Regions from separate parts of the Paenibacillus sp. FSL P4-0127 genome, predicted to be linked through region 2. Evidence: a T-box and tRNA genes for the amino acid it is inferred to sense, from the RefSeq annotation. Region 2 holds a T-box; the other holds one or more tRNA genes.

Region 1 (15,118 bases), 3.8 Mb from region 2:
TCTTGCACCAAACCGACGTTTTCATCGTATCCGACCATGGATTCGTCAACACTGCCAAGACGTTCTATCCGAACAGGCTGTTCAAACAGAAGGGCTGGCTGAATACCGGGGCGAAGGATAGCCAGGTGATCGCTGTATCCAATGGAGGATCGGGATATGTATATGTGCTGGAGAACGAACCTGCCCGAAAAACCCAACTCATTGACGAGGTTCGCCGCGTTCTTGCAGAAAGCGAGGGAGTTGGCCGGCTGTTTGAACGGGAAGATTTCCCTTCCCTCGGTCTTCCGGCTGAAGGCGAGTTGGATGATCACAGCCCGGACTTTGCCTTCGAGGCCGAGCTGGACTGCTTTGTCCATTTCGACTACAACGGAGACTCCGACCACCGTGGAGATGGAATTGTCGAATACACAACCAAATTTAAAGGGATGCACGGCTATCTGCCGCAGCATGAACAATTGAAAGCCGTGTTTACGGCTGCGGGCCCCTCGATCCGTTCCGGTTTGACTTTGCCGGAAATTCGTATCGTGGACATCGCCCCAACCATTGCCCGGCTTCTCCGTACAGAGCTTGCGGATACGGATGGTTGCGCGTTGGATGATATTTGGAAGGAGGAATTAAAGCTTGGAATCATCGGTGCCGTTTGCCAACAAGCCTAGCAAGGCTTCGGTTCGCGTACGCAGCAAGCTGCTTCAGTCATGGGTGCCTTTCGCTTTTTTGCTGCCGGCGCTTGGCCTCTATGTCGTATTTTTCATCTACCCGTTTATCTTCGCCTTTATTTTGAGCTTTCAAAAGTGGAACCTGATTAGCCCTAACAAGGAATTCGTCGGACTTGACAACTATAGGCGCCTCTTGCACGATGAGGTATTCTGGATTTCACTCAAAAACTCAGCCCTCTATGTATTGTTAACGGTACCTTTTGCCATGGGGATTGGACTTGCGCTTGCATTGGCCGTGGAAAGCTTGTGGAGAGGCAAGCGGCTGTATCGGATGATCTTCTTCCTGCCGGTTGTCTCCTCTATTAGCATCATCAGTATCGTATGGAGCTTGATGTACAATGAGCAAGTCGGCGCCATCAACGTGCTGCTCAGGATGTTCGGCATTCAGGGCCCCAATTGGATGAACGATCCGGCGACGGCGCTTTGGTCTCTTGCGATTGTCGGAATCTGGAAGGGATTCGGCTACAATATGGTGCTCTATATTTCCGGACTCAAGTCCGTAGACCGCACTCTTTACGAAGCGGCTTCCATGGACGGTGCGGGGCGCTGGAAACAGTTCCGCCATGTAACTCTGCCTATGCTGTCGCCGGTTACCTTCTTCATTCTTGTCATGAGCATCATTTCGTCATTCCAAGTCTTCACGACGATCCAAATTATGACACGCGGCGGTCCTAACAATGCAACCAATGTGTTGGTATATCAGATTTATCAAGAAGCCTTCCAATTTTTCAACATCGGGGTGGCCTCGGCTTCTTCCACCATTCTACTTCTGCTTGTCGGTACTCTTACGGTCATTCAGCTTCGCTTGTCGCGAAAAACGGTCCACTACCAGTAAAACGTTTGTTTTTAAATAAAGGAGGATTGTGGAATGAACCATACCTTGCGTTTGGTGGAAGAAGGGTTTAAGCATCTTTTTCTGATTGTCGTTGCACTAATCAGCTTAATTCCGATTATTTGGATGCTGGCCACTTCGTTTAAGGCGCCGGAGGAGGTGTTCAGCGGCCATTTATTCTGGGCGAACCAGTTTAATGTGAACGGCTATCTGCGTGTGCTGCGGGAAATCCCTATCGGACTTTGGGCGTGGAACAGCGCGGTTACCGCCAGCTTGCAGACGCTGGGACAGCTTATCGTAGGCGTAGCGGCCGCTTTTGCCTTCGCCCGATATCGCTTCCCCGGCCGGGATGCCCTGTTTTTCTTCGTGCTTATTACGATGATGATTCCGCATCAGGTTACGATGGTGCCGACTTACATGATCGTCAACGAGTTGGAATGGCTAAACAGCTTTGCAGGCGTGATCGTGCCGCATCTTGCCAGCGGCTATGCCATTTTCCTGCTCCGTCAATCGTTCATGACAGTTCCGTATGAGCTGGGGGAGGCCGCTGTTATTGACGGATGCACTCCGCTTGGAATGATGTGGCACGTGTATTTGCGCCTGTCGGTGACCGTGATCAGTGCACTGGCGGTTATTCTTTTCGTAGGCAACTGGAATGAATACAATTGGCCCTTGCTTGTGCTCACCGACAAAATGATGCAGACACTCCCGATTGCTTTCGTGCAGTTTCGAGAAGAAGAAGCTCTCGAATGGGTGCCGACAATGGCTGTTGCAACCTTGTCCATGCTGCCGATCCTGTTTCTGTATCTTGCAGCGCAGAAAAATTTTATCCAAGGCTTTATGAATAGCGGGTTGAAAGGCTAGTCTCATTTTTTCCAAATCCAGGGAGGAAAATAAAAATGACAACATTGAAAAAGCAATGGATTATTTGTTTGTTCGCAGTGATCATGCTATTGTCCGCCTGCGGCGAAGCGGGAACGGGACAACCCTTAAGCGGTGAACAAGACGATTCCGAAGCGTCCAACGAGGTTGTGGAAATCGAATTTTTGCATATGCATGCCGGCGACATCATCGACAAGATGGTAGAAGAATATCACAAAAGTCAGAATAAGGTTAGGGTCAAACCGGTATTTGTACAGGGTAATTACGAAGGCATCATTGAAAAAATTCAGACGCAAGCAGCGGCCAAGCAGCTTCCCGACGTATTCACGAACGGATTCGTGTATACCCGTTTCGCTTTGGACACACTGCCGGTCGTTCCCGCTTCCTCCTTTGTCGAGAAGGACAAAACCGATTTGTCCGACTTTTTTCCAACGATGCTGAATTTGGGCAAGGGCGATGATGGCAAGCAGTACGCCATGCCTTTTGCCGTGAGCACGCCGATTCTGTTTTACAATGCCGATCATTTCAAAGAGGCCGGACTCGATCCCGAGAATCCGCCAAAAACGTGGCAGGATGTTCGCGATGCCGCGAAGAAGCTGACGGTAAACGGACGATACGGTGTCTACTTCGATTATAATATTACCGGCAACTGGATCTATCAAGCGATGACAGAAACAGCCGGCGGCCAAATGATGTCCAAAGATTTGAAAACCGTCGGGTTCGACTCTGACGCCGGCCGCAAGGCGCTGGAGTATTGGGTTGATTTGGTGAATACGGATAAATCTATGCCGGTCTTGGATACCCAGCAAGCGAATCAAAGCTTTCAATCCGGCAACATTTCCATGTATGTGTCCACGACGGCATATCTCGCAAGCTTTCGCGAGCAATCGCAATTTGACATCCGCACGGCGACCTTCCCTTCACTGGACGGCAAACGCGTTGTTCCTGCGGGTGGAAATAACCTTGTCATCTTGGCGCAAGATCCGAAAAAGCAGGAAGCGGCCTGGGATTTTGTGAAATTCGCGACTTCCCCCAAAGCGACTTCGATGATCGCACAGGGCTTCGGCTACATGGTAACGCGCAATAGCGCACTGGAAGATCAGCAGCTGATGGGCCATTTCCTGCAAGAAAACCCGGCAGCCAAAGTGACCTATGAGCAAATCGAAGATATGGTGCCTTGGTATAATTTCCCGGGATCATCGGGCTCGAAAGTGTACAAAATTGTCCAGGATAACATTCAGGCCGCGCTGCTGCAGCAAAAATCAGTAGACCAGGCCGTCAAAGACGCAGCGACTCAGTCAAATGCTTTGCTGAACTAGAAGCGGAGGAGATTGGTTTTGGAGCAGGGCTTTCTTTTTCACACCAAAGTATGCTTTTTCGATCTGGATGGCTGCGTTTACCATGGCGATCGGCTATCTCAAGGGATTGTCCCGCTGCTCCATCAGCTGCGGCAGAGGGGCATCTCCTATGCGTTCTTGACAAACAATTCCCGTTTGAACGGATTAGAAATTAAGGAGCGACTGGCGGTCATGGGGATGGATGTCCTCCCTGACTCTATCTTCACAGTAACGGATATCGCCGGAACGTACATCAAAGAAAAGTATGGAAATGTCTCTGTGAAAACCATTGGAAGCGCGAGTCTGGCACGCAGTGTTGAACAAGCAGGGCATCGAACGGTGTCCTGGAACGATGCGGGGGCCGATGTTGTGGTCATTGGCCGGGATACCGAGTTCCACTATGGGAAGCTTCAACAAATCGCAGCGGATATTATGCAAGGAGCGTGTCTGATCGCCACGAACGGGGATCTTTACCATCCCGGAGTATCGGGGGAACGAATTCCCGAGACCGGCTCGCTGTTGGCCGCTATTGAGGCTGTAACCGGCGTCACGGTGGAGTGCATCGGTAAACCGGAGCCATATATGTTTCATTACGGAATGAAGCAATGCGGTGTCTCTCCCGAGAACTGCGTTATGGTCGGCGATAATTTGGATACCGATATATTGGGCAGCATCCGGGCAGGTTTGAAATCCGTATGGATAACAAATTGCAGTGTAGATAATCCTTACACCCCCTCTAGTGAACGGATAACGGGAATCCATCCCGATATCGTCGTAAACAGCATGGAGGAGCTTTACCGGATTGTCGCCGCCGAAACGTTAACGGTTAAAGAGTAAGCCGAGCTAACGAAAAGAACATCGGGGAACGTCGCATGAGGTGCCAGTTAAGCCCTGGATCGTCTGTGAACGTTCCCCTTTTATTTGCTTGACAAATAATATTAGACATATTTAATATATTGTTCAGGTGTTATCGTTTGATTTGCGAACAAGCCGAAGAAGGAGGGAAGGAGCGGCCGGCCGCCAACGATGGCTCCACATTATGAGGATCCGAGGTGAACGAGCTTGATTCGAAAGCTGTCGATGACTTGTATCGTATTGTTATGCACGTTGTCCTTAACCCTAGGCACCACCTCAACGAACGCACAATCCTCAGCGCAGCCGCAAAAAAACACCATCAGCTGGCCCAAATCGCAAGCGCTTCCAACCTTTGCGAAGGCAAAGCGGCTCGATGTCGCTGACGTGTACCAGATCCCCGGCGACATCCGGTTGCTGCTGGCCACTTTGCAAGGGGTCGTTAACCGCACGGAACCGAGGATTTACCTGCTGGAGAACCAGGAAGAAGGCAAGCTGACCTGGCTGAACGATCTTCAGGTCCCCTATACCCTGCACGACGATTACTGGAAGCTTGTTCGGAAATACAAAAACGAAATAACAGGCATGATCATCTACGACCCTAAACTGCCCGACTCGATTAACGTTGCCACAACCTTGGCCGGGATGAAGGACGCCGTCGTCGCCAGCCCCGAGCTAGCGGAGCTGCTTAAGGCGGCCCCTTATAACTTGAAGGTGGCCGACGATCTTCGCGGCAAATTCAAGGACCGTATGGATGCCTATACATGGCAATACGAAAATTTATGGAGCAAAACGACGCACCGCATGCTGATCGGGCTCAGCCCAAACACCTCGATCAGCATCCCGCCGGGGCTGCCCGAATCGTTTGAAGTGATCGCGGAGGAGGCCGAGCAGATCCGCGACGCCAGCAACAAAGGAACGTATGATTTGGATTTATCGGGATTTTTGGGGGATGAATCGGTTTATCTGCGTTTCGATGACGCCTTTCCCCAGGACGGCTGGGGTTCTGCCGTTCACGAGGTTGTCGTTAAAGCGGACGGAGAGATGATCGCGCAGTTCATTCCGGGCACGCCGGAGGAAGAGCCGTTCCTGTTCGACCGGCAGGACTCGCAGGTTTCCGCCGGAGACGGCGGGCACCGTTTTGCCGATAACGGGCGTTATTTCGTCTACCGCTTTACTCCCCCGGAGGGCACGCGCGAGCTGACCGCCTCCGTTGTCATGTGGAACCAATACAAGGTATCCGCCGGGAACGTTGATCCGCCGTCCTCCGAGCAGAAGGAGCCTTACGGCTACCTGCGCGACTATGCCGTTGCCAATAAGGCGATGGTGTTCTGGCTCGAAGTGAACGATCCGCAGCAGAGAGCGCTGTTTGAGCGAATTCTGTCCGAGGTCGAGCCGGGCACGCCTTACCTTGGCTGGTTCAGCAACGACGTTGCCGGCGAATTCAGCTCGGTGGAAGTGACGTCGAATTATGGGGTTTACGTGCTGGCCGCCGACTGGTTCAGCAATCTGACCGTTTTTTCCGGCACCAAAGTCCAACCGGTCAAAGCGAAAGCTCCCCGGGCGCCCAAGCTGGAGAACAAAATCTACGTCACCTATACGTTCAGCGAGGGCGACAACTTCCAGTACAACCAGCACAAGATGCGGAATCTGTGGGACGATCCGGCCCGCGGCGAGGTGCCGATCAACTGGACTTCGAGCCCGCTGCTGTATGATGCGGCGCCGGCGATGCTGAACTATTACCGGAAAACAGCGACGGAGAACGACCTGATTATCGCCGGGCCTTCCGGCGCAGGCTACTTTTATCCGGAAGCCTGGCCGGAATCGACCTTCGCCGATTATTTGAAGCGGTCCTACAAGTATCTGCAAAAAACCGGCATGGGCCTGCCTTACGTGCTGAACCGGATTGACGGCGAAAACGTCCCTTTAGGCGAATCCTACGCCCGCGCCTACGAGCGCTATTACAAAGCGCCCGGCCTGTTCCTGAGCTGGGAAGATCGCCACGGCGTCGAGATCTTAAACGATTCGCTGCCGGTGTCGACGATCCAGGGCATCAGCACGGTCCAGGACGGCCTGCGCAGCCTGGAGGAGGCCAAGGCCGGCTGGGACGGCGAATCCCCGCTGTTCGTCTCCCTGGGCCTGCTCGCCTGGAGCATGACGCCGTCGGACGTCGTCCGGATGAGCGAAGCGCTGGGGCCGGAATATGAAGCCGTCCGCGGCGATCATTACTTCTCGCTGATCCGCGAAGCGTATGATCTGCCCGCCAAGCCACGGGTGTTGGAAAGCGAAAGCTTGCAAATGGAAGCAAGCGAATAACATAAACCAACATGGAGATAGCAAGGCCCTTTCTCTTCCTGCTCGTATGGGATGAAGAAAGGGCTTTTCTTAGCGGGGCTGTTGCAGCAATATCATACAAGAATCGTTTCAATTCATGTATTATAATGACAACATCATTCGTAAAGAGAGAAGGTGCAACGTAGTTGACACGCAATGTGCGCGAAATCAGGACGGTTGTTTTCGATCCTGATTTAAACGTGGAAGCTTACCGCTTTGTGGGAATAATGCAGAAATTTCCTAACCATTTTCACGATTATTACGTTATCGGCTTTATAGAACAGGGCAAACGTCTGCTCTCGTGCAATCGGAAGGAGTATATCATCAATAGCGGGGATGTCGTTATTTTTAACCTTCGCGAACCCCACGCCTGCGAACAGGTCGACGGAAGATCGCTGGACTACCGTTGCATTAATATTGATCCGGAAGTCATGCGCCAGTACGTGCAGGAAATTACGGGAACGGCCTACTTGCCCCGCTTTTCCCAAACGGTTCTTTATCGCAGCGAACTTGCCGGATACCTGCACGATTTGCACCAACTGTTAATGGAAGGGGAGACGGGTTTTCATAAAGAAGAAATGCTCCTGCTTCTGATCGAGCAACTGCTTCGGGATAACTCGGACGCCACGCCCCGTTTGTCCGCCAATGAACCGAGTGCCGAAATCAGAACGGTATGCGAATATATGGAGTCTCACTTCCCTGAAAACATCACGCTAAATCGGCTCAGTGAACTGACCGGACTAAGCAAATACCATTTGCTGCGATCTTTTACCAAACAAAAAGGGATTTCCCCATACAGCTACCTGGAGACGATTCGCATCAACCAGGCAAAACGGCTGTTGGAGCGGGGAGTATCTCCGATGGAAGCTGCCTTGAAATGCGGTTTTAGCGACCAGAGCCATTTCACTAAATTCTTTAAACGGCTGATCGGTTTGACGCCCAAGCAGTATATGCGTATCTTCGACAACGAAACCGCACCGCAGCAGGCAAAGGATGTTCCGGTATGAGGAGTCAGCGTAAGATGACGTTCGGACATCTCCTGTCGGCAGCAACGATCATCATTTGGGGGACCACCTTTGTCTCCACTAAAATCTTGCTGACCGACTTTCTTCCCATAGAGATTCTTTTTTTCCGCTTTACCCTTGGATTCGTCTTTCTCCTCCTGCTCTACCCGTATCCCGTCAAAAGCAAGTCTTGGAGCGAGGAACTGCTGTTCGTTGCGGCTGGACTTTGCGGCGTAACATTATATTTCCTTCTGGAAAACGTCGCATTGACCTATACGCTGGCCGCCAATGTCGGCGTCATCGTATCGATCGTACCTTTTTTTACGGCGGTATTGGCTCACTTTTTGTTAAAAGACGAACCCTTAACCGGGCCATTTATAGCGGGTTTCGGCATTGCCCTGACGGGGATCGCATTCATCATGTTCAACGGCCGTTTCCTGCTGCAGGTACATCCGATCGGCGACCTTTTGGCTCTGCTCGCTTCGGCGGTCTGGGCGGTGTATTCCGTCATCATGCGGAAAATCAGCGAATTGAAGCACCCCACAATCGGCGCCACGCGTAAAGTTTTTTTCTACGGCCTGCTATTTATGCTGCCCTTGCTGAGACCGTTCGAATTCAAGTTTGGGATGCAGCGTTTTCTGGATCTGTCGATACTTGCCAACTTTCTATTCTTGGGTCTGGGGGCATCCGCTTTGTGCTTCGTCACCTGGAACTTGGCGGTCGGCATTCTTGGGGCGGTGAAAACGAGCGTATACATTTATATCGTTCCCGTGATCACCGTGGCAGCTTCAGCGCTTTTTTTACACGAAGAAATCACCTGGGCCACGATCATCGGAACTTTGCTGGCCTTGGTTGGCTCCTATATTTCGGAGCGGAAACCGGCGCCCAAACTGAATGAATGCAATCGGACTTAATCAGGCATGCCACAAATAATACAGGCTTATCTTTTAGCGATAAGCCTGTGAAGTTTCAATCGAACTTGATATTATTTTTGATAATGCAATCCGATTACAGCGCTTCCAGTTCCCGGGCGAGCGTTTCCTCGTCTGTGACCAGGATTTGCTCCGAGTTTCTCCATACTAAATCCACATCGGAATGAGAGATGACCACTTTGGGAATTTCGTTCATCCGCCGCGCTATCGCCCGTTCCAGATCATTGGACGAATTTTCCGCCTGCTGCCAATACTCGGCCAGTGAGGCGTAACTATTTTTCCCCACCATGATTGTGTCTACCGTATTGTAATACTCCAAATAATCCTCTAAAATCTCTTCGCTCAGCATCATCCACAGGTGTTCATCCGATACCACGCTATCCAGCGACAGCTGCATAGTTAAAATGATCTTCCCGATCTCTTGCGATCAACTCCCCAACTTAAAGTAATATCTGCGGAATACTATATCATCTCTCTCGTTCGAGCGTTTCTCACAAATTGCTGACTTGGGGCGTTCATTGGTGCGGAACGATGAGCCGCAGTAACATGCCGACCTGTGGAATGCGGTAACCTCCGGCTTGCTGGATATTTAAAACCATCAATCCGTTTAAGAACCGACAAATAGCAGGAAATCAGCTCATCAAGCTCGTCCGCCGCAACTTACAGTAATTTTCAGTGTTTGTCAACTTCTAATCTTAAAGGAAAACTGGCCGCAAAGGGAACGACCCCTAATGCCGCCAGTTCTACTCTTACTAATGTTTATTATTGGGATTCATCAAATCTTGAAGGTAAGCATCCAAGCGATCGAACCTCTCGTTCCATATATGACGATAGGAATCCAGCCATTCGTCCATTTCCTGAAAAGGCTCCGGCCGCAGCTGATAAATCCGGCGATTCGCGTCTGCCTGCATATCCACGATTCCTGCATCAAGAAGCACGCGGAGATGCTTGGATACTTGAGGCTGCCGCAGCTGAAGGCGATCGGTTATTCCCCCGACAGTAAGGGGGCCTTCACGCAGTAATTCAACAATGTGTAAACGGTTAGATTCGGCAAGTGCGCTTAATACCGCTGTGTCCATATGATTCTATTTCCCATACAGCACGTTTCTTTTCTTAAAATAAAAGGTGGTCATTTCTCTAGTTATCACCGACTCGGGCTTCTTTCAAGACCCGAAATCGCACTGTATGGCTACCTCCTAACTCCAATATTTTATTGCATCAGTCGCTTAAAATATACATAAAACAGAATATTCCTGTCAAGGAATGGACGCTCATTGGAGGCTTTAGCTTTATGCTGTGAATGTCTCGATATGCAAAAAGTCCTCAGGATGAATCTCCAGAGGACTTCCAATACGTTATTGATGCCGGTGAGAGGACTCGAACCTCCACGGTTTCCCTCACGATTTTGAGTCGCGCGCGTCTGCCAATTCCGCCACACCGGCAAATATAAAATATATACAAAGTGCGGAAGACCAGACTTGAACTGGTACGGTAGTCACCTACCGCAGGATTTTAAGTCCTGTGCGTCTGCCGATTCCGCCACTCCCGCAAATAAAAATATGGAGGCGCCACCCAGATTCGAACTGGGGATAAAGCTTTTGCAGAGCTGTGCCTTACCACTTGGCTATGGCGCCAAAGATAAAAATGGAGCGGACGACGGGAATCGAACCCGCGACCCTCGCCTTGGCAAGGCGATGCTCTACCGCTGAGCCACGTCCGCTTATAAATGGCTGGGGATATAGGATTCGAACCTATGCATGACGGAGTCAAAGTCCGTTGCCTTACCGCTTGGCTAATCCCCAATAAAGTTGAAATATGGGGCGATCGATGGGGATCGAACCCACGAATGCCGGAGCCACAATCCGGTGCGTTAACCACTTCGCCACGACCGCCATATTATTCAAGTTTCAAAACTGGCAGGGGCAGCAGGAATTGAACCCACACTAACGGTTTTGGAGACCGCTGTTCTACCTTTAAACTATGCCCCTATTAGATAAAACTGGTGGAGGCTGATGGATTCGAACCACCGAACTCGTCAGAGAACAGATTTACAGTCTGCTGCGTTTGGCCACTTCGCTAAGCCTCCACGTGGTGCCGGCGAGAGGACTTGAACCCCCAACCTACTGATTACAAGTCAGTTGCTCTACCAATTGAGCTACACCGGCTTTTAATTTTTGTTTTTTAATGGTGGCTCGGGACGGAATCGAACCGCCGACACGAGGATTTTCAGTCCTCTGCTCTACCGACTGAGCTACCGAGCCTTGCAATTAGTTATAAATGGCGGAGCCGACGGGATTCGAACCCGCGGTCTCCTGCGTGACAGGCAGGCATGTTAGGCCTCTACACCACGGCTCCACACTGATAAATTGCCAACTCCACAAACCGATTCGAGCAAGCCTAAGCTCCTCATTACTAATTATGGAGTTAATTGCGGGGGCAGGATTTGAACCTGCGGCCTTCGGGTTATGAGCCCGACGAGCTACCGGGCTGCTCCACCCCGCGTCGTTATATACAATATGGTGGAGGCTGAGGGGATCGAACCCCCGACCCTCTGCTTGTAAGGCAGATGCTCTCCCAGCTGAGCTAAGCCTCCATGGAAAAGACAAATCTTATTGTACCAGATAACATAGCAACAAATCAAGTACTTCTGTAAATAAACCTCTTCCCAAGGGGTTCTTAACCCCATTTGAAACATATTAAGAAAGCAATGACCCGTAGGGGATTCGAACCCCTGTTACCTCCGTGAAAGGGAGGTGTCTTAACCCCTTGACCAACGGGCCGTATGATTTATGCCGGGCCCCCGAAAAGTAATCGGAAACTCCATCATAGCCATAACTTCACTTTTTGGGTGTTATGGCGGAGAGAGAGGGATTCGAACCCTCGAGACGCTTGTGACGCCTACACGATTTCCAATCGTGCTCCTTCGGCCAACTCGGACACCTCTCCACGTGTTTTTGGGCCCCCAGAAAGTAATCGGTATAAGTTTAGAAGCAAACCCACACTTTCTGGGGACTATGACTCCCCGAACAGGACTCGAACCTGTGACAACTCGATTAACAGTCGAGTGCTCTACCGACTGAGCTATCAGGGAACATTAATTAAGTTTTCAAGGCGTTAATCCTTGAAAACTGGATACGAAACTTGATTTGCGTGTTAGCCCCTATTCAGTTCCCGGGGTCCCCGAAAAGTAATCGGAATTACCTACGAAGCCTCGCGTCACTTTTTGGGGTATATTTTTGGGCCCCGCCAAAGTACTCGGACTCAGCTTCGAAGCTTCACGTCACTTTGGTGGGTAGAGTTTTGGATAAGCCCTCGACCGATTAGTACCTGTCAGCTCCATGCATTGCTGCACTTCCACCTCAGGCCTATCAACCTCGTCGTCTTCAAGGGGTCTTACTAATTGGGAAATCTCATCTTGAGGGGGGCTTCACGCTTAGATGCTTTCAGCGCTTATCCCGTCCGCACTTAGCTACCCAGCTGTGCTCCTGGCGGAACAACTGGTACACCAGCGGTGCGTCCATCCCGGTCCTCTCGTACTAAGGACAGCTCCTCTCAAATTTCCTGCGCCCACGACAGATAGGGACCGAACTGTCTCACGACGTTCTGAACCCAGCTCGCGTACCGCTTTAATGGGCGAACAGCCCAACCCTTGGGACCTACTTCAGCCCCAGGATGCGATGAGCCGACATCGAGGTGCCAAACCTCCCCGTCGATGTGGACTCTTGGGGGAGATAAGCCTGTTATCCCCAGGGTAGCTTTTATCCGTTGAGCGATGGCCCTTCCATGCGGTACCACCGGATCACTAAGCCCGACTTTCGTCCCTGCTCGACTTGTCAGTCTCGCAGTCAAGCTCCCTTTTGCCTTTGCACTCTGCGAATGATTTCCAACCATTCTGAGGGAACCTTGGGGCGCCTCCGTTACTCTTTAGGAGGCGACCGCCCCAGTCAAACTGCCCGCCTGACACGGTCCCCGTACCGGCTTACGGTACCGGGTTAGAACTCCGATACGATCAGGGTGGTATCCCAACGGCGCCTCCATGGAAGCTTGCGCTCCCACTTCTTAGGCTCCCACCTATCCTGTACAAATCGTATCAAAGTCCAATATCAAGCTGCAGTAAAGCTCCATGGGGTCTTTCCGTCTTGTCGCGGGTAACCTGCATCTTCACAGGTATTAAAATTTCACCGGATCTCTCGTTGAGACAGCGCCCAAGTCGTTACGCCATTCGTGCGGGTCAGAATTTACCTGACAAGGAATTTCGCTACCTTAGGACCGTTATAGTTACGGCCGCCGTTTACTGGGGCTTCGGTTCACAGCTTCGGGTTTAACCCCTAACCGCTCCCCTTAACCTTCCAGCACCGGGCAGGCGTCAGCCCGTATACTTCGCCTTGCGGCTTCGCACAGACCTGTGTTTTTGCTAAACAGTCGCTTGGGCCTTTTCACTGCGGCCCCCTCGGGCTATAAACCCTACCGGGGCACCCCTTCTCCCGAAGTTACGGGGTCATTTTGCCGAGTTCCTTAACGAGAGTTCTTCCGCGCGCCTTAGAATTCTCTTCTCGCCTACCTGTGTCGGTTTGCGGTACGGGCACCTTCTCCTGGCTAGAGGCTTTTCTCGGCAGTGTGAGATCATGACCTTCGGTACTGTAAATTTTCCCTCCCCATCACAGCCCAGCCTTACGGTGTGCGGATTTGCCTACACACCAGCCTCACTGCTTGGACGGGGCATTCCATCGCCCCGCGTCACTACCCTCCTGCGTCACCCCATCGCTCATAGCGGATTACGGTGGTACAGGAATTTCAACCTGTTGTCCTTCGACTACGCCTTTCGGCCTCGCCTTAGGTCCCGACTTACCCTGAGCGGACGAACCTTCCTCAGGAACCCTTAGGCTTTCGGCGGATCAGATTCTCACTGATCTTTTCGTTACTCATACCGGCATTCTCACTTGTGTACTCTCCAGCGCTCCTTACGGTACACCTTCAACGCATACACAACGCTCCCCTACCCCTGAATCGACTTCACTCCTGCTTCGAAGTCCTGTGTTTAACCCCGAGGTGCATTTGGCCGAAACCTTTGAACAATATTCATCGGTTGCTTTCGGCAAAAATGTACCTGGTTATCACCGCCTCAAAGAAGCAGTGAAGTCGATTCAAGCCATAGCTTCGGTGGTGTGTTTAGCCCCGTTACATTTTCGGCGCAGAGTCACTCGACCAGTGAGCTATTACGCACTCTTTAAATGGTGGCTGCTTCTAAGCCAACATCCTGGTTGTCTGTGCAACTCCACATCCTTTCCCACTTAACACACACTTGGGGACCTTAGCTGATGGTCTGGGCTGTTTCCCTTTTGACAATGGATCTTAGCACTCACTGTCTGACTCCCGGTGAATCAGTCTATGGCATTCGGAGTTTGACTGAGCTTGGTAACCCTTGCGGGCCCCGCACCCAATCAGTGCTCTACCTCCACGACTGTCACACCGAGGCTAGCCCTAAAGCTATTTCGGGGAGAACCAGCTATCTCCGAGTTCGATTGGAATTTCTCCGCTACCCCCACCTCATCCCCGCACTTTTCAACGTACGTGGGTTCGGGCCTCCAGTGCGTGTTACCGCACCTTCACCCTGGACAGGGGTAGATCACACGGTTTCGGGTCTACGCCTGCAAACTAAATTCGCCCTATTCAGACTCGCTTTCGCTGCGGCTCCGCTTTCTCAGCTTAACCTTGCTTGCAAACGTAACTCGCCGGTTCATTCTACAAAAGGCACGCCATCACCCATATAGAGGGCTCTGACTTCTTGTAAGCACACGGTTTCAGGTTCTCTTTCACTCCCCTTCCGGGGTGCTTTTCACCTTTCCCTCACGGTACTGCTTCACTATCGGTCGCTAGGGAGTATTTAGCCTTACCAGATGGTCCTGGCGGATTCATACGGGGTTTCACGTGCCCCGCACTACTCGGGATCCGTCTCGGAGGGCGGAGACTTTCGATTACAGGGCTTTTACCTTCTCTGGCCGGCCTTTCCAGACCTGTTCGTCTAACCTCCGCCTTTGTAACTCCATGTGAGACGTCCCACAACCCCGAAGAGCAAGCTCTTCGGTTTAGGCTAATCCGCGTTCGCTCGCCGCTACTGACGGAATCACTATTGTTTTCTCTTCCTCAGGGTACTTAGATGTTTCAGTTCCCCTGGTATGCCTCTTCACCACCTATGGATTCAGTGATGAGTGACTAGGTATTACCCCAG
Region 2 (15,118 bases):
TCGTCCGTCCGGTATTCCACATAATAACCGCCGCCCAGCAGCCCCTCCTGTTTCAGCAGCGGCTCGCGGGCCAGCGTCTCCTGCAGCGGCAGCATCCGGCGCCGTTCGCTGCGCTTGACTCCGGCCAGGAAGTCGTAGACACGCAAGCCGATGCCCGTGCTGAATTTGCCGAACGTGCCGCCGCGGTGCAGGGGCAGCAGCATCCATTCCGGCGTTGTCACATGCGGGCCGTTTTCGTAAACGATGGCGCGTTCTTTGCCGACCTCGGACACCGTTTTGATATCAAATTGCTTCAGGTAGCGAAGACCGCCATGCACCAGCTTGGTCGAGCGGCTGGAGGTGCCTGCGGCAAAGTCCTGCATTTCGAACAGCGCCGTTTGCAGCCCCCTCGTCGCCGCATCCAGGGCGATGCCGGCCCCGGTAATCCCTCCGCCGATCACAATGATATCCAGCGGCTGCTGCCTCATGGCTTCCACCATCGCTTTGCGGTTTGCTGCGGAAAATCTTACTGTCATCCCAATAACCTCCCTCGCCATAAAGACGGCGTAATAGTGCGTGTTCAACAACCACTAGTAGAAGTGAACAAATAGAAGTGAACAAAAAAACCGCAACAACACCTCGGCCCTGGGCTAAAGTGTAATTGCGGTTTCAAGCTTCTCCAACCGAATTTAAATATTAACTTATTAAAAATTGTAGCATATTTCCGGCCTTATTTGAATACCATTGTGGCCTCAATCGCTTTGCCCCAGCCAGCGTACAATTCATTGCGCTGCGTTTCCGGCATCGTCGGCGTAAAGATGCGGTCGATGCTCCACTGCGCCGCAATCTCATCCCGGCTCTCCCAGTATCCGACGGCCAGACCGGCCAGATAAGCGGCGCCGAGCGCTGTCGTCTCATAAATTTGCGGGCATTCCACAGGTACGCCGAGCATATCGCTCTGGAACTGCATCAGGAAATTGTTCTGCACCGCTCCGCCGTCCACGCGCAGTTTCGTAAGCTCAATCGAAGAGTCGGCCTCCATGGCGCTGAGCACATCTTTGGACTGGTAAGCGAGCGATTCCAGGGTGGCGCGGATAAAATGTTCTTTGGAAGTGCCGCGCGTCAGGCCGAAGATGGCTCCTTTCACTTCGCTGTCCCAATAGGGCGTCCCCAGTCCGACAAACGCCGGAACGACATACACGCCGTCTGTCGTATCCACTTTGCTGGCGTACAGCTCGCTGTCCTTCGACTCCTTAATCATGCGCAGGCCGTCGCGGAGCCATTGGATCGCGGAGCCCGCCACGAAAACGCTGCCCTCGAGCGCATATTCGACCTTGCCGTCGATGCCCCAGGCGATCGTCGTCAGCAGACCATGCGAAGAATGAACGGGCTGGTCGCCGGTGTTCATCAGCATGAAGCATCCGGTGCCGTAGGTGTTTTTGGCCATGCCTTTTTTAAAGCAAGCTTGCCCGAACAAGGCGGCCTGCTGGTCGCCGGCGGCGCCGGCAATCGGAACTTCCTCACCGAAGAAATGGTAATTGACCGTCTTGCCGTAAATTTCGGAAGAGGAACGCACTTCAGGCAGCATCTGCTTCGGAATCGTCAGCAGCTCCAACAGCTCATCATCCCATTTTAATTCATGAATATTGTACATGAGCGTGCGCGAAGCGTTGCTGTAGTCGGTAACGTGCACCTCGCCTCCGGTCAGCTTCCATATCAGCCACGTATCGATCGTGCCGAACAAAAGCTCGCCGTTCTCCGCTCTCTCCCGGGCTCCCGGAACATGATCCAGAATCCATTTGACCTTTGTGCCCGAAAAATAAGAGTCGATCAGCAGCCCTGTTTTGGAGCGGAACAATTCGCCGTGACCCGCGGCTTGCAGCTCGTCGCAAATCGATTTCGTCTGTCTGGATTGCCATACGATCGCATTGTAGACCGGCCGGCCGGATTCCTTATCCCATACGACCACCGTCTCGCGTTGGTTCGTAATGCCGATGCCGGCGATTTGGCTTGGCTTTACGCCGGATTCGATCAGGCAAGTCGCGATGACGGCGAGCACCGTTCCCCAGATTTCCAGGGCATTATGCTCCACCCAACCCGGCTCGGGAAAAATTTGCGTGAACTCCTTCTGCGCGACGTGGACGATTTGGCCCGCTTTGTTGAATAAAATGGCTCTGGAGCTCGTTGTACCTTGATCAAGCGACAAAATGTATTTTTCCATGTGAAGTTCCCCCTTTAATTGCGTGTTCAAAAAGTCAGGTTTTCAGCACCGAGAAGGTTGGATGAAGCTAGGGACTGAGGAGCGTAGCGTACGATTTGGGTACGTGAGCACCGGAAGGCCGGCTGAATTCAAGATTCGACGTCGATTTCGCTTCTTGACCTGCTTCGTGATCAAAAGATGACTTTTTGAACAACCTCTTTAAAAATTTGAGTATGATCGAGCAGATGATGGCGCCTATATTGACACGCTGTACTTGGCGCTTTTGCCGGAGAAAATGAGCACGATGCCGAAGAGGACGGCCGCGATGCCCACGACGACCCAAATGGCCGGGTCCGGTTGGCCCAAAAATACGTTCTTGTAAAATAACGCCCCCAGCGCCCCGCCCAGCAGCGGCCCTACGACGGGGATCCAGGCGTACTTCCAGTTGGAGCCGCCTTTGCCCGCGATCGGCAGCAGCGCATGCGCGATTCTCGGCCCCAAGTCGCGCGCCGGATTGATCGCATACCCGGTCGTTCCGCCCAGCGACAAGCCGATGCTGACGATGAGAAAGCCGACGATCAGCGGGTTTAGCCCATCCGTAAACTTGTTGGCGCCGATGGCCAAAATTCCCAGCACCAGGATGAACGTTCCGATCATTTCGCTCATCAAGTTGGAGAAAGGATGGTACACGGCCGGACCGGTTGCGAATACGCCCAACTTGGTGCCCGGATCCTCCGTTGCCATCCAATGCGGCAAATAATGCAGATACACGATGACGGCCCCGAGGATAGCCCCAAGCATTTGCGCCGCGATGTACGAGGGGACGTCGGCCCAGGGGAATTTCCCGATCAGCGACAGGCCCAAGGTGAGCGCCGGGTTGAGATGGGCGCCGCTGATCGAACCTACCGCATACGCCCCCATCGCGACCGCCAGCCCCCACCCCATCGCAATGACGATCCAACCCGAATTTGCCGCAAAAGATTTTTTAAGCGATACGCCCGCACATACGCCTCCGCCCAGTGCAATCAGAATCATGGTTCCAATCAACTCTCCCCAAAACGCTGACATGATAACCCCTCCCAATGATTATGAATGTTCAGAGAACGCAAAAAGACCTACATCAAGTGTGCGCCTAAACCGCCCATGCGGGGATGAGGGCACGTTCCATGTAGATCTCCAAGTCTCCGTAACATTATTAACTTGATTCAAATTTTATTTAAATTTGTAAACGTTGTCAATCACTTTTTTTCAAATTCTCGCCACAAATTTTTGTTCGAGGTGGTCACCGCTTCGGCGCCCGCTTGCAGAGCCAGTTCTACATCCTCCCTTGAAGAGATGAATCCGCCCGCCAGGATCGGCAGGTTCGTTCTGTCTTTCACCTTGCGGATCACGCTCGGCATGCCGCCGGGCAAAACTTCGATGGCATCCGGCTGCGTGCTCTCCAGCAGCTTGCAGCTTTTCTCCAAGGCGCTGTTGTCGATCAAGAAGATGCGCTGCACGGCGACGACGCCTTTTTGCTTCGCCTTTTGAATGACGCTGGACTTGGTGGACAATATCCCGTACGGCCGGTACTCCTGGCAAAGATACTCGGTCGCGTGCCCGTCGCTTTGCAGGCCTTGAATCAGGTCCATGTGCAAAAACAGCTTCTTGTTCGCTTGATGCACCATGCCGCAGGCGTGCTTGAGCTGGGCGATATGGACATCCAGCAGCACCAGATACTCATACGATGATGCCACGGCCTTCTCCAAATCTTTCATCTGCCGCGACGCAGGTAAAATTCGCTGTTCATAGAAATTCATATTTCAGGCCCCTTTGCTCAAACAGTCCAACCCTATTTTGCATGAAAGCCATGCTTAACTGTACATCCCATGATAAATGCGTTTTTAATCCTATGCAAGCACATAGATTCCGCGCCTTTCTCATATGCTGAAGCCAGGTCGTCCGCTGGATAACGTTATCATTAAAGGCAGCAAGTAAATATATGCTCTAGGCGTTCACTAATGATCGCCTTTTATATGTTCGTGAACACCCTCCGAAAATCCCTGCAACCGAATCCTTGTATTCTCACGCATATATAGGAGATATGTTTTATGTATTGGCTGGCAAGATGTTGTAAGTTATCATAACTTTGCAGACTGACACGTAGGGGAAATAAAAAGATGGACTATATTTTGAAAAAATGCCTATTCGACTATCGAACGCTGCGTAGGGGCCGCGGCCGCGTACATCCAGGCCAAAGGCGAGGCGGTGGAGATTTTGAAGGAGGAGCAAGGGAAGGAGAAAATTTTATTGAGGAGTAGTAATAATCAAATTCACTGAATCATTATAAAGTAAAACCAACATAATGAATCAATAATTTATCAATAAGCGAGCACAAATGAAATTGTAAGAGGAGGGAACAATTAGAAATGATTACCGGCATCATACTGATCGTGCTCACCCTGTTCCGCGTGCCTTCGGCCATTATTTCCGGGCGGAACGAAGCAAAGATCATTGCGGGCGGGGGGGTGGAATACGGGCAAACCAACAGCAAGTTGCTGATCGTGGTGCAATTCCTCATCTACATAAGCACGATCGTTTACGCTTTCGTAATGGATGTGCCGATCGGTGCGCATACGTATATCGGGCTGTTGATTTACGCGGTTGCAATGGCGTTCCTCGTATATGTGATCCGCACGCTCGGTCGCTTTTGGACCTTCAAATTGTATATTGCCAAGGACCATGAGTTGATCGAAAGCCCGCTGTTTAAATATGTCCGGCATCCGAATTATTTTTTGAACATTATCCCGGAGGTATTGAGTTTTGCAATTATTTCGAAGGCCTGGATCGTGTTTGCGCCGCTGTTCACCCTGCATCTTCTCACCCTGTTCAACCGCATCCGGCTGGAGGAAAAAATGATGAAGCAGAAGTTCCGGCAGTATTAGATGGAATAAAACCAAGCGGTTCCTGACGGCCATTCTTAAAGAGTGGCTATTTTTTGTGGCGACGTCACGGCAAGAGGTTTGCCGGGTATTTTAGTTATAATTATCGTGCGGTTGACAAAACAGAATAGATATGAAATACTGTCCTTACGAACGTTCGGAAGGAAAACTGAATATCATTCAAGCGATGACGGGTTTCATTAAGCAGGTTATCCCTTCTTCAGAGAGCTGGTGGCCGGTGAGAATCAGCGAATATCATCTGTGAATTACACCCCTGAGCTTTTCGCTTTCGCCAGGATAGCGAACGGTCCCCCGTTATAGGCTAGAGATGAAGATCAAATGGATCTTTAAAGAAGGATGGTACCGCGATGCAAGAGTCGCTCCTTTTCAGGAGCGGCTTTTTTTATCCATTTTTTAACTACAGGAGGATTGGAACATGAACTTGCTGGAGGATTTGAAATTTCGCGGATTGATTCATCAATGTACGGATTTGGAGGGATTGGCAAAGAAACTTGCGGAAGGATCGATCCGCCTGTATGCGGGGTTTGATCCGACGGCCAACAGTCTGCACATTGGCCATTTGCTTCCGATTTTAACCTTGCGAAGATTTCAGCTGGCAGGTCATTCGCCTTACGCTTTAGTTGGAGGATCCACGGGGCTGATCGGCGATCCTACGGGCAGATCGGTGGAAAGGCCGATCAACACCAAAGAAACGGTGGAGGCATGGACCGAAAGCATTAAGCTCCAGCTTTCGCGTTTCCTGGAATTTGACCATGCTCCTAATGCGGCAAGGGTGTTTAACAACTACGATTGGTTTGCTTCCATAAATATCATTGAATTTCTCAGGGATTGCGGAACCTGCTTCACGATAAATTACATGCTGGCCAAAGAAACCGTTCAATCCCGTTTAAACCAAGGCGTTTCATTTGCGGAATTGAGCTATATGCTGCTTCAGGCCTACGATTTTGCGTTTCTCCATAAGGAATACGATTGCGCTCTGCAAATAGGAGGAAGCGATCAATGGGGAAATATCACCGCAGGCCTGGAAATGATCGATAAAGTTTTGCACAAGAAAGCCTATGGTCTGACCATGCCGCTGGTTATGAAAAAAGATGGAACGAAATTCGGAAAAACCGCAGGCGGAGCGGTTTGGCTTGATCCGCAGTTGACCTCTCCTTACGAGTTTTATCAGTTCTGGCTTAATACGGACGACGCTGACGTTGTTCCGTTTCTGAAGTACTTTACGTTCCTGGAATGCGAGGAAATTTTGGAATATGAAGAGGCTTTAACGAACAAGCCTGAAGAAAGAGCGGCACAGCGCGCACTTGCCAAAGAAGTTACCGCTTTGGTCCATGGAGGACAGGAAGCTTCAACATGCGAAAAAGCATCGGAGATCTTGTTTCGGGGAGAGTTGCATCTTTTAGCTCCGGACGATTTGGAAGCCGTATCCTGCGGAGTTTCAACGATTCATGTCGATAAGCGTGAGAAAATGACGTTGTTGGAATTATTGATTTTGTCGGGGGCCGCGCCGTCCAAAAGACAAGCTAGGGAAGATTTTCAAGCCGGAGCCGTTTATCTGAACGGGTTTAAAGCAACGGATCCCGACCTTGTCGTGGGGGAAGGCCAACGATTGCATCAAGCCTACGCCGTCATTCGCCGCGGGAAAAAAAGCTATCACCTCGTTAAGTTCCAGTAGGCCATGAAAAGGCCGCCCGATTTCAGATACCGGGCGGCCTTTTAACTAAACTTATTCCCGGGATACCCCATGCCAAAATACATCCCATGAAGCCTCCAGTCGCAAGTCAAACGAATCCGGACCGGAGTAAATGAGCTCGACAAGCATCCCTTCCAGAAGATTCATAAAAGCGATGGCGAATTTCTCGTGACTGACCCGCAACTTCAAGGAACTTATTTTCAAAGCGGATAATATTTTATCCTGCGTGAATTGAAAGTATTGCATTACGGTCTTTTGTATTTCATCGCCTTGTTGCTCGGGAACAAGAAAACCCAGATAAAGAATCAGCCTTAAATTCAGCTCCCGGCTATATCTCGTTTTATACTGGGCAATAAACCGGTATAACTGATCCTGTAATGACGCATCTTCAGCTAAATTGGCAAAGTATTGGCTTACAAAAGCGAGTTCGCCGTCGACGGATTCTTTAAATACCGTGCTGAACAGCTCGCTTTTGCTTTGGATGTGCGTATAGAGAGACTGCTTTTTAATTCCGATTTCTTTAGCAATAGCATCCAATGAAGTGGCTTCGTAGCCTTTTAAAGCAAAATGCCGGCGGGCTACTTTCTTAATCGCATCGGCTGTCAAATCCATGCTCCTTCCCATATTGATACGAACGTTCGTCAGGGTGGTTGTTTTTACATTGTAATACGCCGTTATAGCAAATACAATGTAAGGATGCATTTTTATGTTGTACAGTAAAGTACACACGAAGGACACAAGATTCTTCTAGACTGCTTTTTGGGGGCAGTCGGAGGTGAAAGCGTACATGAACGAGCATGCATTTCAAGACGATTAGGAAAGGGTTTGGCAGCATGGCGGTAATTAAGCATACGGAGCGTGCGCGGCGATGAAACGAAGGATCTTGCTGGTCGAAGACGATGCGCTGATGCGTGAATTTATAACGGATTATTTTGTAAGAGAGCAGTGGGAAGTATACGAGGCAAGCAATGGCAGGATCGCCCTTGATACGTTCGAGCGGACATCCGTCGACCTGGTTGTCCTGGACATCATGATGCCGGAGCTGGACGGATGGGCGGTATGCCGGAGCATCCGCAAGAAGTCGGACGTACCGATCATCATGATCACGGCAAAGTCCGAAGACGATGATCAAATTATGGGCTACGAACTCGGCGCCGATGAGTATGTCGTTAAGCCCTTCAGCCCCAGGGTATTGGTCGCGCGAGCGGTCGCGTTAATGAAAAGAACGGAAGGAACCGTGGGGCGCGAAGGGGAATTGCTAGTTTACGGCGATTTAACGGTTAACAGAAAGGCGCATACGGCAGCGGTGGCGGGAAATCCGGTCAACCTGTCGCCGAAGGAATACGACTTGCTGCTTTTTCTTATAAAGCACTATGGCAAGGTGCTGCCTAGGGAGTATATTTTGGATGGGGTATGGGGGTACGATTATTTGGGAGATGCACGGACGGTCGATACCCATATCAAAAAACTGCGAGCCAAGCTCGGAGACGAGGGCCGCTATATTGGCACCGTCATCCGTTCCGGCTATAAGTTTGAGATGATACCTTGAGAAGGAACAGCGTAGTATATAAGCTTTTTGCCGTCACGTCGCTGTTGATTCTGATTATTTTTTCCCTGGTTATGCTCGCGGAGAGCTTGTATTTCGAACGGTTTTACCGCATGTCCAAAATCGGCGCGCTGGAACGGAATATGAACCAACTCGCGCAGCAAATCAATGAGGCGCCATTCAATGAACAGCGTGCAGCACGGCTGCTCGGCGCTTTTATGAACGATAACGATGCCAGCGCCTTCTTCCTGAACGGGCAATTTGAAAGAAAGGCCGTAAATCCTTATTTTCTGGAACTGCTGTCGGACAGCACGACCGTCACGCTTCCCATTACGCCGGAAGGCATGACGTTAGACGACATTCCCCACGGCATTCAAGTCGGGGACCGCATCGTCGTTGACGGTATTTTCATGGATGAAGAGGACACCATTATGCAGCCTGCGTACATTCGGCGGGAAGACGCCGCTTTGGAGGATGGCTTGGTTCGCGTGCACGGGAAAGTAACGGATTTGCTGCTTCCCGAGAACCGGTCGTACAATCCGCTATACCAGGACACCTTGGCGGACGAAGCGCTGAAGGAATGGGCGCCGGATGCGGAGCAGAGCACCGCGCTCCTGCAGGAAGGGCGCAGCGTCCGCAAGGAATGGAAGGATCAATGGAGCGGTCTCGGCTACGCGGTGATCATTCAGCCGCTGCCGGTTGACGGAAGCGGGATCCGGTATTTATTCGTCATGGCTTCCTTGCAGCCGGTTGGGGAAGCGGTTGGCATTCTCCGGCAATATTTCGTTTATGCGGCGCCGGTCATCCTTGTGCTTGTGCTGCTGCTGTCGTTTTTCTATTCCCGGATCATCTCCCGCCCGTTAGTTGCGCTAAGCCGCACGGCAGCTCGTCTGGCCGATCTGGATTTTACCGTGCAGCCGGAAATCCGGGCAAAGGATGAATTCGGGGAGCTGTCCCGCAGTCTGACCGCATTATCCCGTAATCTGGACGCTACGTTAAAGCAGCTGACCGCGGCGAACGAGCAGCTGCGGACGGATATGAGCGAGAAGGAGCGTTCCGAACAGCTTCGGAAAGAGCTGATCGCGAATCTCTCCCATGAATTGAAAACGCCGCTGGGTATTGTGAAAGGCTTCGCGGAAGGGCTGCAGGACGGTGTGGCCGGCGACAAGCGGGAACGTTACCTTGCCCTCATCGTCAAGGAAACGGACCGGATGAACGACCTCATCATGGATATGCTGGAGCTGTCCAAATACGAAGCCAAGGCCATACGCTTGCATCCAAGAAGCGTATCCCTGCCTCGCCTGATTCAAAAGGCGGCCGATTCATTTACCCGGCAGCTGGAGAACAAGCATCTTCAAATGAAGCTGGACGGCTTGGCAGGGGAAGAAGTCTTCGTAACGGCAGACCCCCGGCGGCTCGAACAGGTCGTATTGAATTTGCTGAGCAACGCGATTCGGCATGCCGTGGAGCGCACCGTCATTACAATCGACATCCGGCGGACGGCTGTAGGGACAATAACCGTGGTTCTCGAAAATATCGGAGCGCCGCTGGCTGAGGAGGATTTGGGCCGGATCTGGGATCACTTCTACCGGGCGGAGCGTTCCAGGGATCGCCTTCATGGCGGAACGGGGCTGGGGCTTGCCATCGTCAAGCATATACTGGAGCTCCATCATAGCGAGTATGGGTCCAGAAATACACATCAGGGCGTCGCGGTTTATTTTACCCTGAAGGAAAACGGAGGAAATTATGATGAAGAATAATAACAAACGAATCTATCTTGTACCAGCGCTGTTCGTTCTGCTGCTGATACTTGTGTCCGCATGCGGCAATCAACCGGGCGCCGGGTCGAACCCTAACACCGCAAACGAAAAGCCTGCGGTATCCGAGTCCGGCACGCAAGCCGGCAACGCTGCCCCGCAGGCCGAAAATGCAGCCGGCCCGGAAGAGAAAATATTAATCGTCATCGACCAGACGGCCAAACCGATCGAAGGCAACAGCTTTGATTTCACCGTGAAGCAAGCTCCGGAAGGATACGCTTTGAAGGAAATGAAGTGGGTTTCGGATCAAAACGAGATCGCCAATACGCTCGAAGAAGCGATTGAACATGGCCAGACCGGGGAGGACGGATTCTACATTAGCGGCAACGGCCAGTTTTCCGGCTTCTTCTATCCGGATTCGATGAAGGGCGAGAAAGGCTGGGTCATCTTTATATTTGCGAATGACGAGAACAACGAGTTGACCTGGGAAAAAGAGATCACCTTGAAGTAAGGGGGAGAACGATGAGAAAGATCGCATTCGCTTGTTTCATCATCTGTGTCATGCTGCTCGCGGGATGCAGCGGCATGAAGGCCGACGAGAGTCCGCGCCAAACATTGGAACGTTATATGCAGGCCATCGCCGAAAAGGACGCCGAACAATTGGCCGCGTTATACGGCGGCAGCTACGAGGGGCTCATCAATTTGTTCCCCGATGCCGACCCTGACGACAAACAGCATTTATTTGAGCAATATTTAAAGCTGCTCCCGGATATTTCGCTGAAGGAAATTACCGCCGGGACCGGGGAAAGCGCAGATTCGTATAAGTTTACGGTAACGTTCCAGCTCGAGGACGGAACCTTGTTCGAGACCAGGGAATTCGATACGGTTACGAACCAATTCACGTATACGGTGAAAAAAACGGACGGCGCGCTGAAGGTGATGGAGCTTCCTCCGTACCAAGCGTAGCGAGCTCCCGAGCATCTTGACAAAATATAATGATTTAAGACTGTGGTGAATCCAGCCTTCGTTTATGGAGGAGCATAAACAAGAATAACATAGCCAAAATATGGCCGGAAACAGGACTGCATACAAAGCCAGCGGAACCGTAAAGATCCAGCTATATAGCAGTTTAGCTGAATATAGTTTAAATATACTGCCGCTATGCAGCACGGTCACGGGTTCCTGGTTGGATGTTTCAATATCAACGAGTATATAACAAAGGACAGCTGCAACAATAAATAGATATGCTGCGGAAAATGCATAGCTCTCCATCACAGGATTCATGGACAGCAGCCAAAATGGACGTCCCGTCGGCTTTTATTTTTTTCAAGGAGGCAAGCAAATGCTTGGTTGATTCTTTATCCAGCCCCGAAAACGGCTCATCCATAACAAGCAAATCCGGCGTTTTGATCATAGCTTGCATTAAATTGACTTTTTGCAGCATCCCTTTGGAGAAATGCGTCATCTTTAAACTATGGCTTTGCTCAAGGTTAAAAAACGCATGCAGCTCCTTAATACGGGCCGGAAGACCCTTTTTAGGCATATTGGATATTTTCCCCATGTGGGTCAGATACTCGGTTGATGTCATTCTTAATTTTGATAGCCGGTCAGGTGTATAACCGATCACTAATTTGGGATGCTTCAGTGACCTTTGGCCCGAAGTTAACGGAATTAATCCGCACACAATTCGAAGCAGCGTACTTTTTCCCGATCCGTTGCTTCCTCTTAATATAATACAGTCCCCCTGCCTAATAGTAAGCGAAATATCCGTTAAAACATCCCGATTACCGTATTTCTTCGTAACTTCTGTTAAAGTCACAAGAATATCAGATGTCATTCCCCTACCACCTTAAAAAAAGCGTTACCTATAATTTCATTTTCAATTCATAGGATAATCCTATTGTAATGATAAAAACAATAGTATTGAACAATGTGTTTCCGGCGATTTATACTGAAGCGGAATCCTGAAATTGAAGCAAAATCTGCAAGAGAATGAATAAGAGGGGACGGATATGAAGGTGAACCCCGGAAGGAAGGACTTGTTATCCAAAGTAGCGTTCGATGAAGCAAAACGCGTGATCCCCGGCGGGGTAAACAGCCCGGTCCGCGCATTTGCTTCCGTTGGTTTGTCCCCTGTGTTTGCCGCGGGCGGCAAGGGATCGCGCGTGTATGATATCGACGGAAATGAATTCATCGACTATATCGGCTCATGGGGGCCGTTGATCCTGGGGCATGCCCACCCAAGGGTAGTTGATGCCATACGGGAAGCGGCGGAACGGGGGACGAGCTTCGGATTGGCGACGGAGCTGGAAACCCGGATGGCCGAGTTGATCTGCGCAGCCGTTCCATCCGTCGACATGGTACGCATGGTGAATTCCGGTACGGAAGCCGTCATGAGCGCGTTGCGTTTGGCAAGAGGATATACGAAACGGCAAAAAATATTGAAGTTTCAAGGAGGCTATCACGGCCATTCCGACGGGATGCTGATCAAATCCGGGTCCGGCGTGGCCACATTGGGCTTGCCGGATAGCCCGGGGGTACCGGAAGGCATTGCGGCGAATACCCTGACTGCGGCTTATAACAATTTGGACAGCGTACACGCTGCCTTTGAGCGGTTCGGCGAACAAATCGCCGCCGTCATTGTCGAGCCGGTCGCCGGGAATATGGGAGTTGTACCGCCTTTGTCTGGATTTCTCCAAGGATTGCGGGAGATTACGTTGCGTTACGGAAGCCTGCTGATCTTTGATGAAGTGATCACGGGATTCCGCCTAGGCTACCATGGGGCGCAGGGGCTATATGGAATCCGGCCGGATCTCACATGTCTCGGCAAAGTGATCGGCGGCGGGCTTCCAGTGGGAGCTTACGGCGGCAAACGTGAAATCATGGAGCAGATCGCCCCGGCCGGGCCGATCTACCAAGCGGGAACGTTATCCGGCAATCCGCTCGCCATGGCGGCCGGATATGCAACCTTGCGGGAGCTTGCGTTACCCGGAATTTATGACGAATTGGAGAGAAAAGCGGCCAGGTTGGCCGAAGGCTTTTTGCAAAATGCTATAAAGTTAGGCGTGCCGCTAAAGGTGAACCGGGCAGGCTCGTTGCTGTGCCCATATTTTACGGAGCATGATGTCATCGATTACGAAACGGCCAAATTATCGAATACGCGGTTATTTAAAACGTATTATGCAGCCATGCTGGAGTTTGGCATATTGACGGCCCCCACTCCATTTGAAGCGATGTTCGTTTCGGCAGCCCATTCGGACGAGGACATCGAAACGACGCTAGCCGCCCATAGCCAGGCATTAAGAGAGATCATGGAGGAATAGGGGCTGAACATCGTATTAGCTTTAGTTATCGCTTTTTACTGCCATAAGCAATTGCTCCTTAAACACTCGGCTGGACGCGCATAAATATTTGTTTTTTCGGTAAACGAGGTGTTGATATAATCGAGGTAGCCTATCGGCAAAATGATGACGCCGACACCCTGAGCGACCATGTTGATGATGGATTCCATCGTAGTCATTTCCGCAACCCGCTGCGGTTTTATATCTAGGGCGCGGCAATGCTCATTGATCCGTTGTCGCAAAAAACAGGAGCTTGGCCCTGAAAAAAAATCATCGTTGAGGTGATCCCTTATGAGTTATGCAGAAATCCTTTCGATTAATATAGGCAAACCCAAACAGATACAGTTTAAAAATAAGGAAGTGTCTACCGGCATACTCAAACTTCCCGCAAATGAATCGCTTTTTTTATCCTGGTTGAACCTGGAGGGGGATGGCCAGGGGGACCTTGTTCATCACGGCGGCAAGGAAAAGGCCGTATGCGTCTATCCCTATGAACACTATCCGTTTTGGGAAAAAGAGCTGCAGAAAACATTGGACTTTGGAGCGTTCGGGGAAAATTTAACGATTCGGGGATTGGCGGAAACGGATGTGTGCATCGGCGATATCTTTAAGTTTGGAGAAGCCCTTGTTCAGGTTAGTCAACCGCGGCAGCCCTGCTATAAATTGTCGATCAAATACGACGCCCCGGACATGCCGCTAACCATGCAGAAAACCGGATTTACCGGCTTTTATTTGCGTGTGTTGGAAGAAGGGCTTGTCTCCAAGGCGGACGGCCTCACCAGGATTTCCCGCCATCCCCGAGCGATCACGGTTTCTTACGCAAACCGGATCATGCATCATGCGAAAGAGGATATAGCCGGTATTAAAAAGATCCTTGAAGTCAAAGAATTGTCGGTGAACTGGAGAGCCACATTCGTAAAGCGATTAGACGGAATCGAGGTTAATCCGCAGGAACGATTGACCGGTAATTTATGAGGGCGGCCTTGTCATCAATAGAACCTAAGAAGTAATGACAATCCATGGACAGCGGGAAAGCAAGAAGTGTATTAAGTATTTTTTTGTTATATGCCATAGTGTGTATTTTTATTGTTGCGGCATTTTCCCTAGTGATTCAGCGTTTTCTGTACCGATTTTAGAAGCGGAAAATTTACTGAAGATTTAGGGTATGTCCCCTTCAATAAGAACATCGCTTTTGCTATAGCCGGTTGTTTTTTATCGGGATTCTTTTAAATGGCGGTTATTTGGCGAAATTACTGACGCTGTGGCAAAGGGCGGTCCGGTGACATTTATTCGATTTTACAGGGAATCCTGCTGTCGCCCCCCTCATAAATATAGGGGAATTTTATGCGCTTATTTTCCGGGATGAAGCAGGCTTATCACCAATAGCGGAATTTTATGTCCTTATTTTCCCGTGAACGGGGCGAGAAGCGTCTATTTCCCGGTGATTTAAGAAAATAGCGGTAAAATTGGACCTCTATTTCATTCAGAATGAGGAATACCGCCGAAATAACGCCATTTTTTGTCTTTATTTTATCGCCTATAGGAAAACGTCCAGATGGCGTCTCCAGGAAATAGGATTCAACCGCCCGAAGTGGGTAGTTTCACAGGAGAAGGGAAAGGTTTATAGAGTATTTAGGCATAAAAAATTCGACTGCTAAAA

The links. The T-box of region 2 lies ahead of tyrS (tyrosine--tRNA ligase). A T-box ahead of a tRNA ligase gene usually reads a tRNA of that ligase, here a tRNA-Tyr.
Region 1: it has a tRNA-Tyr gene. The T-box ahead of tyrS (tyrosine--tRNA ligase) is inferred to sense a tRNA for this amino acid. The anticodon was not compared.

The regions. Positions count from the first base shown of each region.
Region 1 is NZ_JBBOWY010000001.1:2,032,966-2,048,083, reverse strand. Features, by position in the region: gene NYE74_RS09120 (alkaline phosphatase family protein) at 1-656, shown strand, start outside; gene NYE74_RS09115 (carbohydrate ABC transporter permease) at 622-1,551, shown strand; gene NYE74_RS09110 (carbohydrate ABC transporter permease) at 1,585-2,412, shown strand; gene NYE74_RS09105 (ABC transporter substrate-binding protein) at 2,448-3,749, shown strand; gene NYE74_RS09100 (HAD-IIA family hydrolase) at 3,768-4,604, shown strand; gene NYE74_RS09095 (GxGYxYP domain-containing protein) at 4,830-6,935, shown strand; gene NYE74_RS09090 (AraC family ligand binding domain-containing protein) at 7,100-7,960, shown strand; gene NYE74_RS09085 (DMT family transporter) at 7,975-8,871, shown strand; gene NYE74_RS09080 (hypothetical protein) at 8,966-9,286, opposite strand; gene NYE74_RS09075 (ArsR/SmtB family transcription factor) at 9,642-9,968, opposite strand; tRNA gene NYE74_RS09070 (tRNA-Leu) at 10,252-10,331, opposite strand; tRNA gene NYE74_RS09065 (tRNA-Leu) at 10,353-10,438, opposite strand; tRNA gene NYE74_RS09060 (tRNA-Cys) at 10,450-10,523, opposite strand; tRNA gene NYE74_RS09055 (tRNA-Gly) at 10,535-10,609, opposite strand; tRNA gene NYE74_RS09050 (tRNA-Gln) at 10,617-10,691, opposite strand; tRNA gene NYE74_RS09045 (tRNA-His) at 10,706-10,781, opposite strand; tRNA gene NYE74_RS09040 (tRNA-Trp) at 10,804-10,877, opposite strand; tRNA gene NYE74_RS09035 (tRNA-Tyr) at 10,890-10,975, opposite strand; tRNA gene NYE74_RS09030 (tRNA-Thr) at 10,979-11,054, opposite strand; tRNA gene NYE74_RS09025 (tRNA-Phe) at 11,075-11,150, opposite strand; tRNA gene NYE74_RS09020 (tRNA-Asp) at 11,168-11,244, opposite strand; tRNA gene NYE74_RS09015 (tRNA-Met) at 11,318-11,391, opposite strand; tRNA gene NYE74_RS09010 (tRNA-Val) at 11,407-11,482, opposite strand; tRNA gene NYE74_RS09005 (tRNA-Glu) at 11,598-11,669, opposite strand; tRNA gene NYE74_RS09000 (tRNA-Ser) at 11,744-11,835, opposite strand; tRNA gene NYE74_RS08995 (tRNA-Asn) at 11,908-11,980, opposite strand; rRNA gene NYE74_RS08990 (23S ribosomal RNA) at 12,190-15,118, opposite strand, start outside.
Region 2 is NZ_JBBOWY010000001.1:5,868,708-5,883,825, reverse strand. Features, by position in the region: gene NYE74_RS26435 (glycerol-3-phosphate dehydrogenase/oxidase) at 1-515, opposite strand, end outside; gene glpK (glycerol kinase GlpK) at 710-2,200, opposite strand; gene NYE74_RS26425 (MIP/aquaporin family protein) at 2,435-3,247, opposite strand; gene NYE74_RS26420 (glycerol-3-phosphate responsive antiterminator) at 3,418-3,978, opposite strand; gene NYE74_RS26415 (isoprenylcysteine carboxylmethyltransferase family protein) at 4,588-5,103, shown strand; T-box leader at 5,279-5,488, shown strand; gene tyrS (tyrosine--tRNA ligase) at 5,537-6,796, shown strand; gene NYE74_RS26405 (TetR/AcrR family transcriptional regulator) at 6,848-7,420, opposite strand; gene NYE74_RS26400 (response regulator transcription factor) at 7,683-8,363, shown strand; gene NYE74_RS26395 (sensor histidine kinase) at 8,360-10,120, shown strand; gene NYE74_RS26390 (hypothetical protein) at 10,110-10,628, shown strand; gene NYE74_RS26385 (nuclear transport factor 2 family protein) at 10,640-11,083, shown strand; gene NYE74_RS26380 (ATP-binding cassette domain-containing protein) at 11,319-11,954, opposite strand; gene hemL (glutamate-1-semialdehyde 2,1-aminomutase) at 12,130-13,440, shown strand; gene NYE74_RS26370 (LysR family transcriptional regulator substrate-binding protein) at 13,476-13,700, opposite strand; gene NYE74_RS26365 (MOSC domain-containing protein) at 13,750-14,433, shown strand.